Regions from separate parts of the Pseudoalteromonas sp. DY56-GL22 genome, predicted to be linked through region 3. Evidence: predicted binding sites of a transcription regulator. Region 3 holds the regulator's gene; each other region holds the start of a gene.
The links. The regulator LexA, encoded in region 3, represses DNA repair genes until DNA is damaged. The targets are predictions, from matches to a motif close to TACTGTATNNNNATACAGTA.

Region 1 (4,171 bases), on a different contig from region 3:
GGGCAGCAGCTTTTCACCAAAAGGCGACAAAATACTCGTTAGCAGTGACGAAAGCGGTATTTATAGCCTTTATGAAGTAGATATAAAAACCGCCAAAAAAACCCGCTTAACAGATTTTGAAGACAGTACGTATGCTGTGGCTTATTTCCCTAAAGATGAGCGCGTACTATTTACTAAAGATTCAGGCGGTAACGAGCGTTATCACATCTATGTTCGCGAAACAGACGGCACAGTTAAAGATCTTACGCCAGGTGAAGAAACCCGTGCAGGATTTGCAGGCTTCACAGAAGACGGTAAACACTTTTTTATAACCAGCAATCAGCGTGATGCTAAGTTTATGGACCTATATCGTGTTGATGCTAACAGCTATGAAGTAACGCCTGTTTACCAAAATACTATGGGGCTAGATGTCGGCGCAATCAGCCCTGACGGTCGATTTATTGCTTTATCGAAAAACAATTCGAACAAAGACAGCGATGTGTTTATTCTCGATACGCGTAAAAAAACACTGAAACCAGAGCTTATCACCCGTCATGACGACGACGCTAAGTATGGCCCAGAAACCTTCTCAAGAGACAGTAAATCATTGTATTACTCAACCGATGCCAAAGGTGAGTTCGCAGAAGTGTGGCGCTATGACTTAACGACCGGCGAGCACAGCCCTGCCCTCAAAGATGAGTGGGATGTGAGTTTTATCTACTTCTCTAAATCTGGCCGTTATCAAGTAAGCGGTGTTAATGCTGACGCAAGCACTAAAGTGTCGATAATTGATACCACCACAGGTAAAGGTATTGCCATGCCATCGCTGCCTGCTGGTAACTTACGTGGTGTGAACTTTTCAGCTGATGAAAAGACCATGGCGTTTTATTTAAATTCAGATACCTCCCCAAGTAACCTATTTGTGTGGCAACTCGGAGAATCAAAAGCTAAACAGTTAACCAACACATTAAGTGATGCAATTAATCAAAATGACTTGGTTGAAAGCACAATTGTGCGCTTTAAAAGCTTTGATGGTTTAGAAATCCCCGGGGTTTTATATAAGCCTAAGCAAGCTAACAGCAACAACAAAGTACCAGCTTTAGTTTGGGTGCACGGCGGTCCTGGCGGCCAAAGTCGTACAGGCTATAGTGCAATGCAGCAGCATTTAGTCAATCATGGTTATGCCATTTTTGCAGTTAATAACCGTGGCAGCTCAGGCTATGGTAAAACCTTCTTCCATTTAGATGATAAAAAACACGGCACTGACGATTTACAAGATATTGTTTACGGTAAAAAACACCTGCAAAGCCTAGATTGGGTTGATGCTGATAAAATTGGCATCATGGGGGGCAGCTATGGTGGCTTTATGACCGCCGCCGCACTTGCCTTTGAACCTGAAGAGTTCAAAGTAGGCATTAATATATTTGGTGTAACAAACTGGGTTAGAACCTTAAACTCGATTCCACCATGGTGGGAAAGCTTTAAAAAGGCACTGTATGATGAAATGGGCGACCCCGCGACAGACGGTGAACGTCACCGTGCCATTTCGCCACTATTTCATGCTAAAAACATCACCAAGCCATTAATGGTGATCCAAGGTGCTAACGACCCACGCGTTTTACAAGTTGAAAGCGATGAACTTGTTGCCGCTGTAAAGGCAAATGGTGTGCCTGTCGAATATGTATTATTCGATGATGAAGGCCATGGTTTTACTAAAAAAGAAAACCGCATAAAAGCCTCAAATGCATACCTTGAGTTCTTAAATACCTACTTAGATAAGTAGCAAAATTGCAAAGCTAAAGAGCCGGTATTATGCCGGCTTTTTTATGCAAAACACCTGTATAGAATCAAAATTTAACAGTTTACACAGTACTGTATAAAATACTGTATGGATTTAATGGTAAATTTTTCACCTTTTTTCCACCTTCAAACCAAAACTATAAACCATTGTTAAATAACAATTAAATTGTTTTTATTAAAATAAAACTGAATCATTGGTTAAAAAATAGCAAAAAAGTACTTGCGCAAAAACACTGTATAAACTACTGTATACACATACTGTATAAACAACCAGTGAGTGAAAGTTATGTTACAGCCAATTACCTTAAGAACAGTTAAAAGCTACCAACAAGATAACGACAAAGCGTCTGTTAATTTAATTCAAATTGAAGACGAAATTTCAGCAACCTTTGAGCTATTAAAAGTATTGCATCATTACAATAGCCAAAATGCATGGACACTATTAATTGCTCCTGATCATGTTCCTAGTAAAGCCTTACTAGATTCGTGTTCGATTGATACCAGCAAACTACTTGTGATCAGACAAAAACATTTAGTTAATCTTGAGTACGTTCTTAGTTCAGCATTACATAACGGTAATTTTGCTGCAGTGATCACATGGACAGATATTGTAAACAATCATCAACTTGATTCGATGAACTTAAACCTTGAGCAGGCATCTGCTAAATTTTATTGTTTTACAAAAAGCGCTCAATTAAACAATTTAGTACCGCAGCCACAATAGGCTTGTTAAAATAACAATTTATAGTTTTAGGTAAGTTGTTATGACATCACTCACACACTCCCTTTGTCCTTGTGGCAGCGAATCGACTTACGAGCTTTGCTGCCAACCTTTTCACACAGGTGCAAGCCAAGCTGATACCCCAGAGCAACTTATGCGTTCTCGTTTTAGTGCTTACGCACTAAAAGATGCAAAATATGTATTTAGTACCTATGCACAAAGCCAGCAAGCCGCTAACCCTGTTCGCGAAATTAAAGATTTTGCTAATAGCTGCCGTTTTACCAAGCTAAGTGTTTTAGATACTGAACATAACGATCAAGAAGGTCTTGTCGAATTTAAAGCAAATTACTTTTACCAAAACTTGTATTGTGAGTTACACGAGAGGTCGCGTTTTATTAAAGAAGATGGCCTATGGCGTTACCTAGACGGTGATATAACGCCAGTTGCAGATATTAAAATAGGCCGTAACGACGAGTGCCCTTGTGGGAGCGGCAAAAAATATAAAAAGTGTCACGCTCTTTAATTGCTCTTATACCAATCTGCTTAATTAAGTAGTCTATTTTGAGGCAATAAAACCTCGTTGATAGCAAGGCAAAAATTTCGTTATTTAGTTGTTCTCGGCAATTGCTCCTGCATTGCTCTACCTTCTGCATCCATGCAGTCGTAAATGAGATATTTTTAACGCAGTTAGCGACAGGTTTGATCCCTCAAAATGATTAAGTATTATTGCGGGTTGGTATTAACCTGGTAAATCCAGTCTAAAGCTTGGGTAATCGTTGTTGGGAATGCGGTTGCATGGCGTGCCTGAGGAATAACAAATAAATTTGTTGTAACCAGCGCGCCGCTTTGTTTATTAATTTTAGCTGCTAATTGCCTTGCGCCCGACACCATTTTTTCACCTTCGCTTTCTTCAAGTTCACCCACTGCGATGTAAACTTTTGTTGTGTTGGCAGCTGGTTTTACAGCCATAGCTAATATTGAGTTTTCTTTAAACCACACTGAAGGACTGCCGATAATATAATTTGAAAAAAGCGAAGGCTCAGTGAATAAGGTATAAGCCGCAAATAAACCGCCAAGTGAGTTACCGACTAACGTACTTTTTTGGGTTGTTCTGTAGTGAGCCTCAATATGAGGCAATACAGTATGTTTTAGGTAGTTTAGATACTGGCTTGCTCCACCCGTTTTACGCTGCCAACTGCTATCTTCAAACGGCGTGTAGTCATAAATACGACTATTAAGCCCTGACACACCATTTTGGTATCCTACTGCAACGATAATTACCTCTTCTATAGCCCCCGAATTCATCATAAAGCGACTAGCACCAGAGGCAATTGGCAAACTGTAGTTTGCATCTAATAGGTAAACAACTGGGTAGCGCTTCTGGTTTTGCTTTTGGTAGCTGCGTGGCAATTTAATCGTAATCGGGTATTCGTTTTTGGTCTGTTTATCTTTAAGTAACACAGTATTAGTACGTGGCAAAGTAAACGGTTCAGCATAGCTTACAGAGCTCACACCCAAAACGCTGATCACAAAAACGAGCAATATATAAGGCATAGTTAATCCTTTAGCCACTTCTTAATTGGTAACAGCCACTCATCTTTTGGTTTATAAAATGCGCCATGGGAGAGCCCTGTATTAATGCTTATTTCTTCGAACTTGGTTACGTCACTT
Region 2 (4,171 bases), on a different contig from region 3:
AGTTGCTGGCGAAATAGATTGGTAAGCAGGAGGCGAGTGCTTAGTAAAATAATGTGGCTGCAATTTTAGCTTGGCGAAAAAGCGCTGATTAAAAAAGCTGTGTTTAATTGCTTCGCCATAAGAGGTAATACTTGTGAGTGCTGGGTCTTGCCAGTTATTATCATCGGGCAGCAGTAATATAAGTACACCACCAGCTTTTACGGTACCGGCAAGCGCGGCTAGTTTATCGGCATATAAACCGCTAAAACCATCAAAAATTGCGTGTTGAAACTCTTGACCAAGAATCTGGTGAGCATGTTTTGGGAACTCACTATTTGCTAATAATGAGCTGCTACTGAAAACATAGGTATTTTTTAGCGCTAATTGGTTTGCAAACTGATAGCACCAAGTTTCGCTGCCTTGCACAATGACAAGCTGGCGATGCTTTGCAATCACCAGCTCATTACATAGCGCTGTTATATACTCATTATAAGGCTTGAAGTCTTGCATACTGTGTTACAAGCCATTTACTGCCTAGATCATCAAAGTTCACTTGAATACGTGACTGTGCGCCGCTGCCTTCGTAATTGAGTACGGTTCCTGCACCGAACTTAGCGTGTAATACGCGCTGTCCTAAGTTAAAGCCGCTATCTTCAAATGCGGCATGTGTTACTGATGGACTAAAACGACCTGCCGCAGGTGGCCTTGAAACCTGTGTTTTAATACGAATTTCTTCGATACAGTCTTCAGGCATTTCGCGTAAAAAGCGTGATGGGCTGTGGTATTTTTCTTGTCCGTATAAACGGCGGCTTTCTGCGTGGCTAATATATAGTTTTTCCATCGCGCGAGTCATGCCAACATAACATAAGCGACGTTCTTCTTCTAAACGACCAGACTCTTCATTACTTTGTTGTGATGGGAACATGCCCTCTTCAACACCCACCATAAATACCAGCGGGAATTCTAGGCCTTTTGCTGAGTGCAGTGTCATCATTTGCACCGCGTCTTCGTGCTCATCAGCTTGACCTTCGCCAGATTCTAGAGAGGTATATGCCAAAAAGCCTTGCAGTGGTGAGCTGAACTCTTCATCTTCAGGGAGTTCGTATTGACCACAAGCACTAATAAGCTCTTCTAAGTTTTCTACGCGGGCACGGCCTTTTTCACCTTTTTCAGCTTGATACATTGCCATTAACCCCGAGCTTTGAATGGTGTATTTCGCTTGCTCTTCTAGGGTGAGATCGCTGATTTTATCTTCGATATGCTCAACAAGTTCTAAGAATTTTGTCACGGCACTTGCTGCACGGCCAGATAAGTGCTGCTGCTCGATAATAGCTTTAGCGGCATACCAAAGTGGCAATGACTCATTGCGCGCGCAATCACGAATGTGGCTTAGTGTTTTATCACCAATGCCGCGAGCAGGGGTGTTAATAACGCGCTCGAAAGCCGCATCATCTTGACGGTTACCAACTAAACGTAAATACGAAAGTGCATCTTTGATCTCTTGGCGCTCGAAGAAGCGCATACCGCCGTAAATACGGTATTTTAAACCTTCTTGTAGCATTGCTTCTTCGAGTACACGAGATTGCGCATTGTTACGGTATAAAATCGCGGCGTCTTGTAATGCATTACCTGCATTTAGCCAGCTACGTAGTTTGCTGCTAACAAAGCGCGCTTCGTCTAATTCATTAAACGCAGCGTAAACTGAAATCGGCTCACCATCATTGCCGTCTGTCCACAGGCTTTTGCCCATGCGTTCAGCATTGTTTTTGATCAGCGCGTTTGAAGCTTTCAAAATTGTTGCCGTTGAACGGTAATTTTGTTCAAGGCGAATGGTTTCGGCTTCGAAGTCAGTTAAAAAGCGTTTGATATTCTCAATTTTTGCGCCACGCCAGCCATAGATACTTTGGTCATCATCACCTACGATCATAATACTGTTGGTGTTACCTGCGAGTAATTTTAACCAAGCGTACTGAATCGTATTGGTATCCTGGAACTCGTCTACCAGCATATGGGCAAAACGCTGTTGATAGTGGCGTAAAAGTGTTGGGTGGTTTTTAAGTACTTCGTAGCAGCGCAGCAGTATTTCTGCAAAGTCGACTAAACCTGCACGGTCACAAGCCTCTTGATATGCAGCATAGACTTTCAGCATCATTTGCTCATTAATATCGTAGGCTTGAATGTCTTTAGGGCGCAGACCTTCATCTTTTTTCGCGCTGATATACCAACCAAACTGTTTTGCAGGCCACTTTTTATCATCGATGTTCATCGCTTTGAGTAAGCGTTTGATCATACGTTGTTGATCGTCAGAATCTAAAATTTGAAAGCTTTCAGGCAAGTTCGCTTCACGGTGATGGGCGCGTAAAATACGATGAGATAAGCCGTGGAAAGTACCAATCCACATACCACCAACCGGTGCTTTTAAGGTTTCTTCTACACGAGTGCGCATTTCTTTCGCGGCTTTATTTGTGAAGGTTACCGCAAAGATACTGTATGCAGAAGCTTGCTCAACTTGCATGAGCCACGCGATGCGATGAACAAGTACTCGAGTTTTACCAGAACCTGCACCTGCAAGTACTAGCATATTTTGCAATGGGGCTGCGACTGCATCCCGTTGTTTGTCATTTAAGCCATCGAGTAATTCAGAAACGTCCATCGTTACGCCTTTTCAATCTATAATGGGTGGAGTATAACAGGTGTTTATGCAAGGCTAAATAAAATACTGTTTTTATAAACAGCTATTTTGGCAAGTCATTAAAATTGAAGTATTAAAATTGTGAATTTGACCGATTTTTAGCAAAAAAAACTAAAATCAAAATAACGCTACTTTTTAACACTTTGATTTGTAAGCCATAATAAGTTGGCATAAAGTGTGTTTACTAAAAGTATAATCATTAAAAACTACAGAGGTTAGTATGGCAGAGCAAGGTTCTGGCGGTAATGTAATCGCAGCAATATGTAATATCTTTTTTCCTGGTTTAGGGCAATTGGTACAAGGCCGTTTAATGGCGGCTATTGCATTCTTTTTAGCATGGGTTATCAGTGGGGCACTAATTTACGTTGCAGTTGGCTTTATTCTACTGCCAATCGTATACCTATGGGCGATTATTGATGCTGCGCGCTTCAAATCGCGACTCTAGCTATTTTAAATAGCATAAACACGAGCGCCCCGTTGGCGCTCGTGCTGATTTAAGACTACAAAACTCGCCACGTTTAGCTGCAAACGGTATAATTAGCAGATAACGTATTAAGAGTACCCTCCATGGAATATCAATTTATCCGCGATCCTATTAGCGGTTTACGCATTAAAATCTCCTCTGAACATGCCGTCATAGGCCGTTGGCTAAACGAAGAAATCGGTAAAGAAAAAATCGCGATGGTACAAGCATTAATCTCCGCGGTTAAGAGCAGTCATGAGCCTTTAACCTTACAAGGTCAAGAAATTGATTTGATCTTAAGTAAAGACGAAGCGCTATTCGAAGCACATGCGTTACATCAAGACAACGAAGACTTAGTTGCCTACCAAGATGATGATTTAATGCTTGAAGAAGAAGGCTTGTGTAGTGGCTGTGGTTTTGAAGACTTTGTTGATTTAATTGAATCTTGGCAAGAATTTACACAAGGCCGATAAGCAGAAGCATATTCTGCTTATCGATTACTAAATTATTGCTCGCTCACTGATTTAACAGCGGCTAGTAATAAATCTTCTGTTAAGCGTACTTTGTAATTTGGGTTGGCGTATTGAAAATTAACTAACCCATTAGTGTCTATCACAAACACTGCAGGTACGGGTAACGCTACTTTCACTTCGCCCTCTAACGAGACAAAGTTAACCCCAAGTTTGTTGCGGTAAATCTTTGCTGTTTTGTCATCTAAGTAAAACGCTAAACCTAACTTTTGTGCCAACAAAAGGCTGTCGTCAGACAATAATTGATAGTTTGGTGAAGTAATTTTTGATTCAGCGAGCTTTTCAGGACTATCTGGCGAAACGGCAATTATTTGTGCTCCTAAATCCGCTAGCTCTTTCTCAATTTTTTGGACATTGGCCAATTGCTTTGAACAATATGGGCACCAGCCACCACGATAAACAATGAGCACAGTCGTTTTTTCTTTAAAACGCTCAGCGAGTGAGACGGTTTTACCGTATTGATCTTTTAACTCAATATTTGGCACTGCTAAGCCGGGTAATAATGGG
Region 3 (4,171 bases):
CAGCAACAAGGATTAGAAATACAAAAGGCCGGTGACGCGAGTTTTATTATCACCGACCCAGATGGCAATCCTATTTTGATTGACCAACACGTGTAGCTGGCTTTTTACGTTTAATTCGAACGTTTTGTAGTAACAAGAGAACTCCTGTAATACAAAATAGTACGCTGGTGGCCGAGAAGCTGATGAGTAGTGGATTGTTAAAGTTCTCACGCTCATCATAATCCATAATGTGTAGCATCCAGAAAAAGTCGAAAACCCGCCACAGGGTGCTGCGCACAGTAATAAGGTTACCGGTTTGGCTATCTAAATATAAGGTTGTTGTTAACCAATCATCGAAGCTAACTTGCCAAACATTGGCTTTGCGGCCGACCTCTCTTGGCCCTTTTGTTAATAACTGCGCTTGCGTTATTTTTGCGTCAATAAGCAGGTGAGCTTGCGCATTTTCAATGATTTGCGCTTTACTCGGTGCAGGCATTTTAGCACCTGTTCTGCCATCAAAAGTAAACGTACCGCTAGAGGATGTAACTTCTATAATCGGGGTATTTAAAAAATGGCTATATTTAATACCTTCGATTTGCTCAAATTGCGCTGTTATTTTATCAATTGAAGCAGGGTAGTCCGACAATAAAAATGGGCTACTTAAACTGCGATTAGCCAGATGCTTACCATGCACTTTTTCAAGTGGTAATGAGCTCATCACAAGCCCACCTAAAAGCCAAAAAAAGATCTGTAAAGCAAGTAAATAACCAAGCCATTTATGCCCTTTACGAGCATACTTAAACAGGCGTTTATTCATAATTACCCCGTTATTATTGTTATGTGGGCGCTATTTTAGGTTGTTTAGCTAGATTGCCAATGCGGCATAATGTCGCATTAACTGTATTCTAGATTTGGTATATATACAAAACTGAGTTAAAGTTTCAGTCGATATCAATAGAGGGTAAAAACGAGAGTATGTCGGAAATTCAATTTTTAAATGTAGATCTGGAGCTTGAATCAAAGCACGATATTAGTGCGCTTGTTGCTGATTTGAAGAAAAACGCCATGGTTTTACATTATGACCAAGATGAATACCGCCAACTAGCACGTATTGAAGCAACCGCAGATATCAGCTCTCCAGATAAAGCCATTAACCAGCTTTGCGAGCTTATTGAGTCATGCTCGCGCAATGCATTAAAACAGTGGTTATCGTGCTCAAAGCGTACATTTGATATAGGCTTTGAATCAGGTAATTCGCCTAAATGCTTTAACCAACCCCTGCATGCCGATACCTTGTTACGTATCTCTGCAATTGGCGCAGGGATTGAAATTACTATTTATCCTGTCGAAAAATAGCCAGAATTTATCGCTCTACAACAGCTGCGGTCATTCTTGATACGCAGCAAAGCTCTCCTGCGGCATTGGTAATTTTAATATCCCAAACAGATGTTCGCTTACCTAAATGCAGCGGTCTTGCTGTTGCTGTTAACGTTCCTTTGCGTGACGCTTTCATGTGGTTGGCATTAATTTCTTGGCCAACAGCATAGAACTTATTGAAATCAACCACGAAATTGGCTGCATAGCTTGCCACTGTCTCTGCTAATACAACGTTTGCTCCGCCATGAACCATACCCATAGGGTTATGATGCTCAGGAATAGCAGGCATAGTTGCCATTAAATAATCATCACCAATTTCAGTCACCTCAATGCCCATAGTTTTCATTAAAGTGCCTTGACCGGTGATCCCTTGTTCTAGCTCTTTGCAAAGCTCTAACGTGATTGGGTGGTGCCAAATACTCATTGTGTTTCCTTAGCCTGCTAATTAAAGCTAATACCTTATGGCATCTTTCGGTGTGGTTCAATGTTAGTTTTGTAGCAATATGATGGGGTTAATTTAAATTTGCGATTTTCAAATAACTGTATATACTCACAGTTAAATGTACTGTATGGAAAACCAGTTGTATGCGCCCATTAACTAAACGCCAATCGCAAATTTTAGAACTAATTAAAGTCTTTATTAAAGATACAGGCATGCCACCTACGCGTGCTGAAATAGCTCAAACATTAGGTTTTAAAAGTGCCAACGCTGCTGAAGAACACCTAAAAGCACTGGCTAAAAAAGGCATGATCAAAATGAAGCCTGGGGCGAGTCGCGGTATTCAGTTAATTGAAGAAGATGAGCCAGAGCAACTAGGCTTACCTTTAATTGGCCGTGTTGCAGCTGGTGAACCTATTTTGGCGCAAGAGCATGTTGAAAGTCACTGCCAAGTTGATCCTTCATTATTTAAACCTGCAGCCGATTTCTTACTGCGTGTAAATGGTATGAGTATGAAAGACATTGGTATTATGGATGGCGATTTGCTTGCAGTACACAGAACACAAGTTGCTGAAAACGGGCAAGTAGTTGTAGCTCGAGTCGATGAAGATGTAACAGTTAAGCGTCTAGAAAAAGCGGGTCGCAAAGTACTTTTACACGCTGAGAACGAAGAGTTTTCGCCTATTGAGGTTGACCTTGAGCATGAGTCGTTCAACATCGAGGGGTTAGCGGTAGGTGTTATTCGTAACGCTGACTGGATGTAAACGTTCCCAATTTGGTGCATCAAATTGACTCAATTTGGTGCGCCACTGAAATTTTACTACTTAATTAGGATTTGTGAATCCTTACTCTTCATTTAAAGCCTTATATGGCGCAGTTTTCCTCTCTTTTTATATTTCGTTTTTTACCCCTAAACATTAAATAAAGCGCTGATTATAGTTGTTATTTCTGCACCAAAATAAACATTTATTATCATTAAAACTTGCTTATTGGTCATTTTTTAACTAATTGGTTAATACACTGTATTAACACCTAATTAATAAAAAGACACAAAAATGTGCGAGGTGTTAGTCATGGGGTAGGTATCATAAGTGGGTCAAAATGATACGTAGTCGCTCTGAACAATAAGAAAAACGAATGGGCACCTTGTTGTATCGCCTTTTCGCTTTGCGTCTTGCAATAGCATCTAAAGGAGCCGTCACATGGGTAAACTGCGTTACGCCTTGTGGCTTATATTGTTTGCACTTCCTGAGCTTGCATTGGCAAATAGCCAATACAATATGCGTAAAGGGGTGACCGATATAAGTAATAATGTTTATGAGTTACACATGACGATATTTATTATCTGCTGTGTAATCGGCATCATCGTATTTGCGGTGATGTTTTGGGCTTTAATACACCACCGTAAATCCAAAGGGGCCAAGCCTGCCCAATTTCATGAAAGTACAAAAGTTGAAATACTTTGGACTGCCATTCCATTTGTCATCTTAATCGCCATGGCTGTGCCTGCCACAAAAACCTTAATTGCCATGGAAGATGCCTCTAAAGCCGATATCACCATTAAAGTGACGGGCTCACAGTGGAAGTGGCATTATGAGTACATGGGTGAAGACATTGCCTATTACTCGATTCTATCTACTCCTAAAGATCAAATAGACAACCAAGCAGAGAAAACTGAACATTATTTGCTTGAAGTAGATAAACCGCTAGTACTTCCTATCAATAAAAAAGTTCGCTTTTTAATGACTTCAGACGATGTAATTCATTCATGGTGGGTGCCTGATTTTGCGGTTAAAAAGGATGCAAATCCTGGGTTTATCAATGAAGCGTGGACACGTATTAACGAGCCAGGCGTGTACCGTGGCCAATGTGCTGAGTTATGCGGTAAAGATCATGGCTTTATGCCTGTAGTGGTGAAAGTTTTACCTGAAGATGAGTTTGCTAATTGGCTTGCAGATGCTAAGCAAGAAAAAGCCAATGCGGCCGCAGCGGATGCTGCTTTGCTTGATCAAACATTACCGAAAGAAGAGCTTATGGTCTTAGGTGAGCAAGTGTATATGGCAAGCTGTGCTGCATGCCACCAACCTACCGGTATGGGCCTACCTGGCGTATTTCCAGCACTTAAAGGCAGCCCGATTGTATTAGGTGATGTAAAAGATCACATAGATATTGTGTTACACGGTAAGCCTGGCACAGCAATGCAAGCGTTTGATAAACAGCTTTCAATCAAGCAACTTGCTGCGGTTATTACTTATAAGCGAAATGCGTGGGGTAATGACACCGGCGATGTTATCCAACCGAGTCAAATTCAAGCCGCGATTGATGCAGCAGCGGAGGCGAACTAATGAGTAACGTTATTAACGAGCAAGCAACTGG
Region 4 (4,171 bases), on a different contig from region 3:
TGCAGCGTAAAAATACATAGTCCAAACATGTCCACATCTGTTAATTCATTTACTTCTCGCAATATATTGCATTGTGCCTGAAATAGCATTAGCTAAATGTTCATTTGCGAGGAAAAGTTATTATTTTATTAAGAATTAAAGACTAGGATAATTTGCAGATAAATTCTATAACTTGCGATTAAATATAAGAAAAATGTTAGATAAAAGTTGAAAAATTGAGCTTTGTCATTTATCTGCTTGATTGGAGTTAAGGGGGGTAAGCATGATATAGTCGTGGGTGATATAGGTTTTTACCCCAATAATGTCTTTAAATTAAATAACTTGCGAGTCATTATTCGGATTAAAAGCCAACATTAAACAACTTTTGGAGGCTAATTTGGAAACAGGAATGATAATTTCGTTAGCATTTTACTTCATCGTCATGTTGGGGATTGGGCTATATGCTTATCAGCAATCTACCGACGATGTATCAGGCTATATGCTAGGTGGTCGTAATTTATCACCAAGTGTTGCTGCGCTTTCAGCTGGCGCATCTGACATGAGTGGTTGGCTGCTAATGGGCCTACCAGGTGCAATGTACTTGTTTGGTTTAAGTAAGGTTTGGATTGCCATTGGTCTAGTACTCGGTGCTTGGGCTAACTACTTCTTAGTCGCGCCTCGCTTGCGTGTTTACACAGAAAAGGCGAATGACTCAATCACCATTCCTGATTACTTTGCAAACCGCTTTGATGATAATAAGAATATTCTGCGTGTTATCTCTGCGATTGTTATCATTGTTTTCTTTACTTTATATACCTCATCAGGTGTTGTTGCAGGTGGTAAGTTGTTCGAAAACTCATTTAATATGAGCTACGAAATGGGTCTATACATCACAACAGGTGTCGTCGTGTTATATACCTTGTTTGGTGGCTTCTTAGCCGTGAGCCTGACTGACTTTGTGCAAGGTTGTATCATGTTTATCTCGCTGCTGGCTGTGCCAATTGCGACGTTTACCATGCTTGATCAGCCAGTTATGGATACACTTGCCAATGCACGCTATGACTTATTATTAAGCTCACCAAAAGAATCTGAAATTCATGCACTTAATATGATGGATTGGTTTGCAGGTGGTTCGACTATAGCGATTATTTCAGCAATGGCATGGGGCCTTGGTTATTTTGGTCAGCCACATATTATTGTGCGTTTTATGTCTGTACGTTCAGTGAAAGATATGCCAACCATGCGTCGTGTGGGTATGTCGTGGATGACGCTATCAGCAATTGGTGCTGTGCTAACTGGTCTATTTGGTGCTGCTTATATGCTTGAAAACCAAATGCCTATTGATGATAAAGAAACTATTTTCTTAGTGTTGTCTGAGCTTATCTTCCATCCTTTAATTGCCGGTTTCTTATTGGCAGCAATTTTAGCGGCAATTATGAGTACTATCTCTTCACAGTTGTTAGTGTGTTCAAGCTCTCTAACTGAAGATTTCTACAAAATTTACTTAAACCGTAGTGCATCTCAAAAAGAACTGGTTTTAGTTGGTCGTATTAGTGTTATCTTAGTTGCCTTATTTGCTATTTACCTAGCTTATGACCGTAATAGCTCTATTTTAGACTTAGTAAGTAATGCATGGGCTGGTTTCGGTGCAGCATTTGGTCCACTGGTGCTACTGAGCCTTTACTGGAAGCGCATGAACTTACAAGGCGCTATAAGTGGTATGGTCGTTGGTGCAGCAACAGTGCTGTTTTGGATATACGCGCCAATTACTGTGGACGGCCAAGCACTAAGTGCAATCATTTATGAGATTGTCCCTGGCTTTATTTTATCAACAATAGCCATTGTTGTTGTTAGCCTTATGACGGCTGAGCCGAAAAAAGAAATTACAGACTTATTTGATGAAGTTGAATCGTCATTGTAGTTTTTGATTAAACACAAAAAAGGGCAACGGATGTTGCCCTTTTTTTATGATCTAAATTTGCGTTTAGCTTGCCGCTTTTTCTTTTATATCAGCAACGTTATCGTCTGACTTTGCTTTTTTAGGTTTAGCTTGAGCGTCTTTTGCACCTTTAAGTACCGCCATAAATTGGTCTTTTTCTTTTGCCATTTCAAGCGCCAGTGACTCAATTTGTTGCTCGCTTAATGGTACATCAACTTTTTCAAGCATAAGTTCTAATGACTCAGCAATGTCGAGCATTTTGTCATACGCATCAGCTTCTTTCTTAGTAGTAAACGTCATGCGCTCGACTCCGTTTCTTTCTACAACATATTTAACAACAACAGCCATGATTTCTCCTGCATTTAAGCCTGGCATTGCAGCGTAAAATCGCTGCTAAGATTACTGTTTTTATATACAGTAATGCTTCGAGCCTTACTTTGCAAGTAACTTGAGAAAATTTTTATTTAGTAAATTTGACAATACTTTGTGTATTAGCTTTATTTAAAATGTTACCCAAAGTTAAACACAAGCGATGGAGTGAGTGTTGGGTAATCGCTAACTATCAGTCCAAACAAGGGCGTCATGGAGGAAATTATGAAATTACTATCAAGTATTTTACTTGCCGCTACTCTTGCATTACTACCTGCTACACAGGTATCAGCCGAAACACCAACCAAAGCAACACAAGTTAAAATGCAAAAGCTGAGTATTAATAAAGCCAGCATTGAGCAGCTAACTCAATTACCGGGTATTGGTGAATCAAAAGCGAAAGCGATTGTCGAGCATCGCACCAAGCAAGGCTCGTTTAAGTCGCTAGAACAATTAAAAGAAGTAAAAGGAATTGGTGATAAGCTATTCGCTAAACTTGAGGGGAAAATTACACTATAAATAGCAGGTTATCACCTATACAGGGCGTTATTCGCCCTGTTTAAATTCATTGATAGCCTTGTCTAAATGCGCTAACGCGAACATGTTTTCGATAGGTGTTGTGATAAGAGGGTAACTTAAACCTGCTAACAACAACCAAGGAATAAGCATCCACCCTTCAAAGTAAGCTAAACCTAAAAATAATGGCGCTAAAAAGGCAAGCTTACATACCGATAAAATGATCTTTTTGCTCGGGCTTAAATGAGCTAAAGCAAGAGCAATAATCTGCTGGCGTTGCCTTACTTTAAAGTTTTTTAAAGTAGGGATTTGGCTAGTAAAAAAATAAATCATTATAGCGACTTTTTGCTCACTAATCGGCTAACTAAAACAGCCACAAATACCACTGAAAATGCTGCAAAAATCACTTCCATCCATGCCGGCATGCTCATTGAAGCAAACTGCCAATCGATATTGCCACAATCACCAGTGGCAGCAAAGAAGCTAGGGATCCATTCATGCAAAGGCATAAAACTTGGGAAGTTAGGTTCAAATGCACAGCTAAATGCAAACGGGTCGGTATTGTTTTGCATTGCAATGTGTTCTTTAGCAATAAAGTAACCCCAAATTGCTGAGATACCCCAAGTGGCAAATGTGACTAAGCGAACAACCATACTTTTTGGGTTAATCGCACCAATCACACCTGCTGCAAGTAAGCCTAAAACAGCGGTGCGCTGATAAATACACATGATGCATGGCTCAAGTCCCATGTTGTATTGAAAAAACAATGCTGTGACTTCAAATGCGAGTGAAATAAACGCTAGTAATAACCAAGGTGTTCTTTTAGTTGCTAATTCTGCTAACCAATTCATGAAAGATCCAATTTCAAATTGTTTTCAAGATTATGCTTAGACAGGGCTATGGGTGCAAGTATCTAAGATGAAATTATACGAAAAAGGAGTCGACAGACTCCTTTTCATTAGTCATATCTAGGCAGGCTATTACACACTAACAGCCTGCAAAGACTCACTTTGGTAACAGCCTAATACACGTGTGTACTGAGTGTGTTCTTTCAGCTCTTCAAGCGCTTGCTTAACATGTAAGTCATCAAGGTTTGCTTCGAGGTCAACATAAAACACTTCTTCCCACGGATTTCCTGGTACGGGGCGAGATTCTAGTTTTACTAGGTTAATTTGGTGATGTTTAAAAATCATTAAAGCATCAGCCAATGAACCTGCTTGTTGTTTAGTCGCCATGATTAAACTGGTTTTGGTCGGAATTTGCTTCGATACTTGTAGCGGCTTACGGGCGACAACAATAAAGCGGCTGTGGTTTTCGCTTTGGTTTGCAAGGCCTGACTTAATTACTTCTAAACCAACATTTTTGCCA

Region 1: a site for LexA is predicted at 2,023-2,042, ahead of NO991_RS04275 (SulA-like leucine-rich domain-containing protein). Genes of this name have one in related genera too.
Region 2: a site for LexA is predicted at 2,697-2,716, ahead of uvrD (DNA helicase II). Genes of this name have one in related genera too.
Region 4: a site for LexA is predicted at 2,319-2,338, ahead of NO991_RS12540 (YebG family protein). Genes of this name have one in related genera too.

What each region holds. Positions count from the first base shown of each region.
Region 1 covers NZ_JANHZR010000002.1:60,948-65,118, reverse strand. Annotated here, with positions in the region: gene NO991_RS04280 (S9 family peptidase) at 1-1,762, shown strand, start outside; gene NO991_RS04275 (SulA-like leucine-rich domain-containing protein) at 2,066-2,503, shown strand; gene NO991_RS04270 (YchJ family protein) at 2,544-3,023, shown strand; gene NO991_RS04265 (alpha/beta hydrolase) at 3,224-4,054, opposite strand; gene NO991_RS04260 (alpha/beta fold hydrolase) at 4,057-4,171, opposite strand, start outside.
Region 2 covers NZ_JANHZR010000019.1:3,994-8,164, forward strand. Annotated here, with positions in the region: gene NO991_RS20350 (GNAT family N-acetyltransferase) at 1-489, opposite strand, end outside; gene uvrD (DNA helicase II) at 467-2,632, opposite strand; gene NO991_RS20360 (hypothetical protein) at 2,892-3,116, shown strand; gene NO991_RS20365 (YacL family protein) at 3,239-3,607, shown strand; gene NO991_RS20370 (peroxiredoxin-like family protein) at 3,640-4,171, opposite strand, start outside.
Region 3 covers NZ_JANHZR010000009.1:86,410-90,580, reverse strand. Annotated here, with positions in the region: gene NO991_RS17620 (VOC family protein) at 1-96, shown strand, start outside; gene NO991_RS17615 (hypothetical protein) at 71-796, opposite strand; gene NO991_RS17610 (hypothetical protein) at 955-1,335, shown strand; gene NO991_RS17605 (PaaI family thioesterase) at 1,343-1,780, opposite strand; gene lexA (transcriptional repressor LexA) at 1,942-2,559, shown strand; gene coxB (cytochrome c oxidase subunit II) at 2,998-4,140, shown strand; gene ctaD (cytochrome c oxidase subunit I) at 4,140-4,171, shown strand, end outside.
Region 4 covers NZ_JANHZR010000005.1:87,418-91,588, forward strand. Annotated here, with positions in the region: gene NO991_RS12530 (EAL and HDOD domain-containing protein) at 1-18, opposite strand, end outside; gene putP (sodium/proline symporter PutP) at 389-1,900, shown strand; gene NO991_RS12540 (YebG family protein) at 1,964-2,266, opposite strand; gene NO991_RS12545 (helix-hairpin-helix domain-containing protein) at 2,513-2,806, shown strand; gene NO991_RS12550 (DUF6170 family protein) at 2,834-3,136, opposite strand; gene dsbB (disulfide bond formation protein DsbB) at 3,136-3,654, opposite strand; gene NO991_RS12560 (chorismate mutase) at 3,784-4,171, opposite strand, start outside.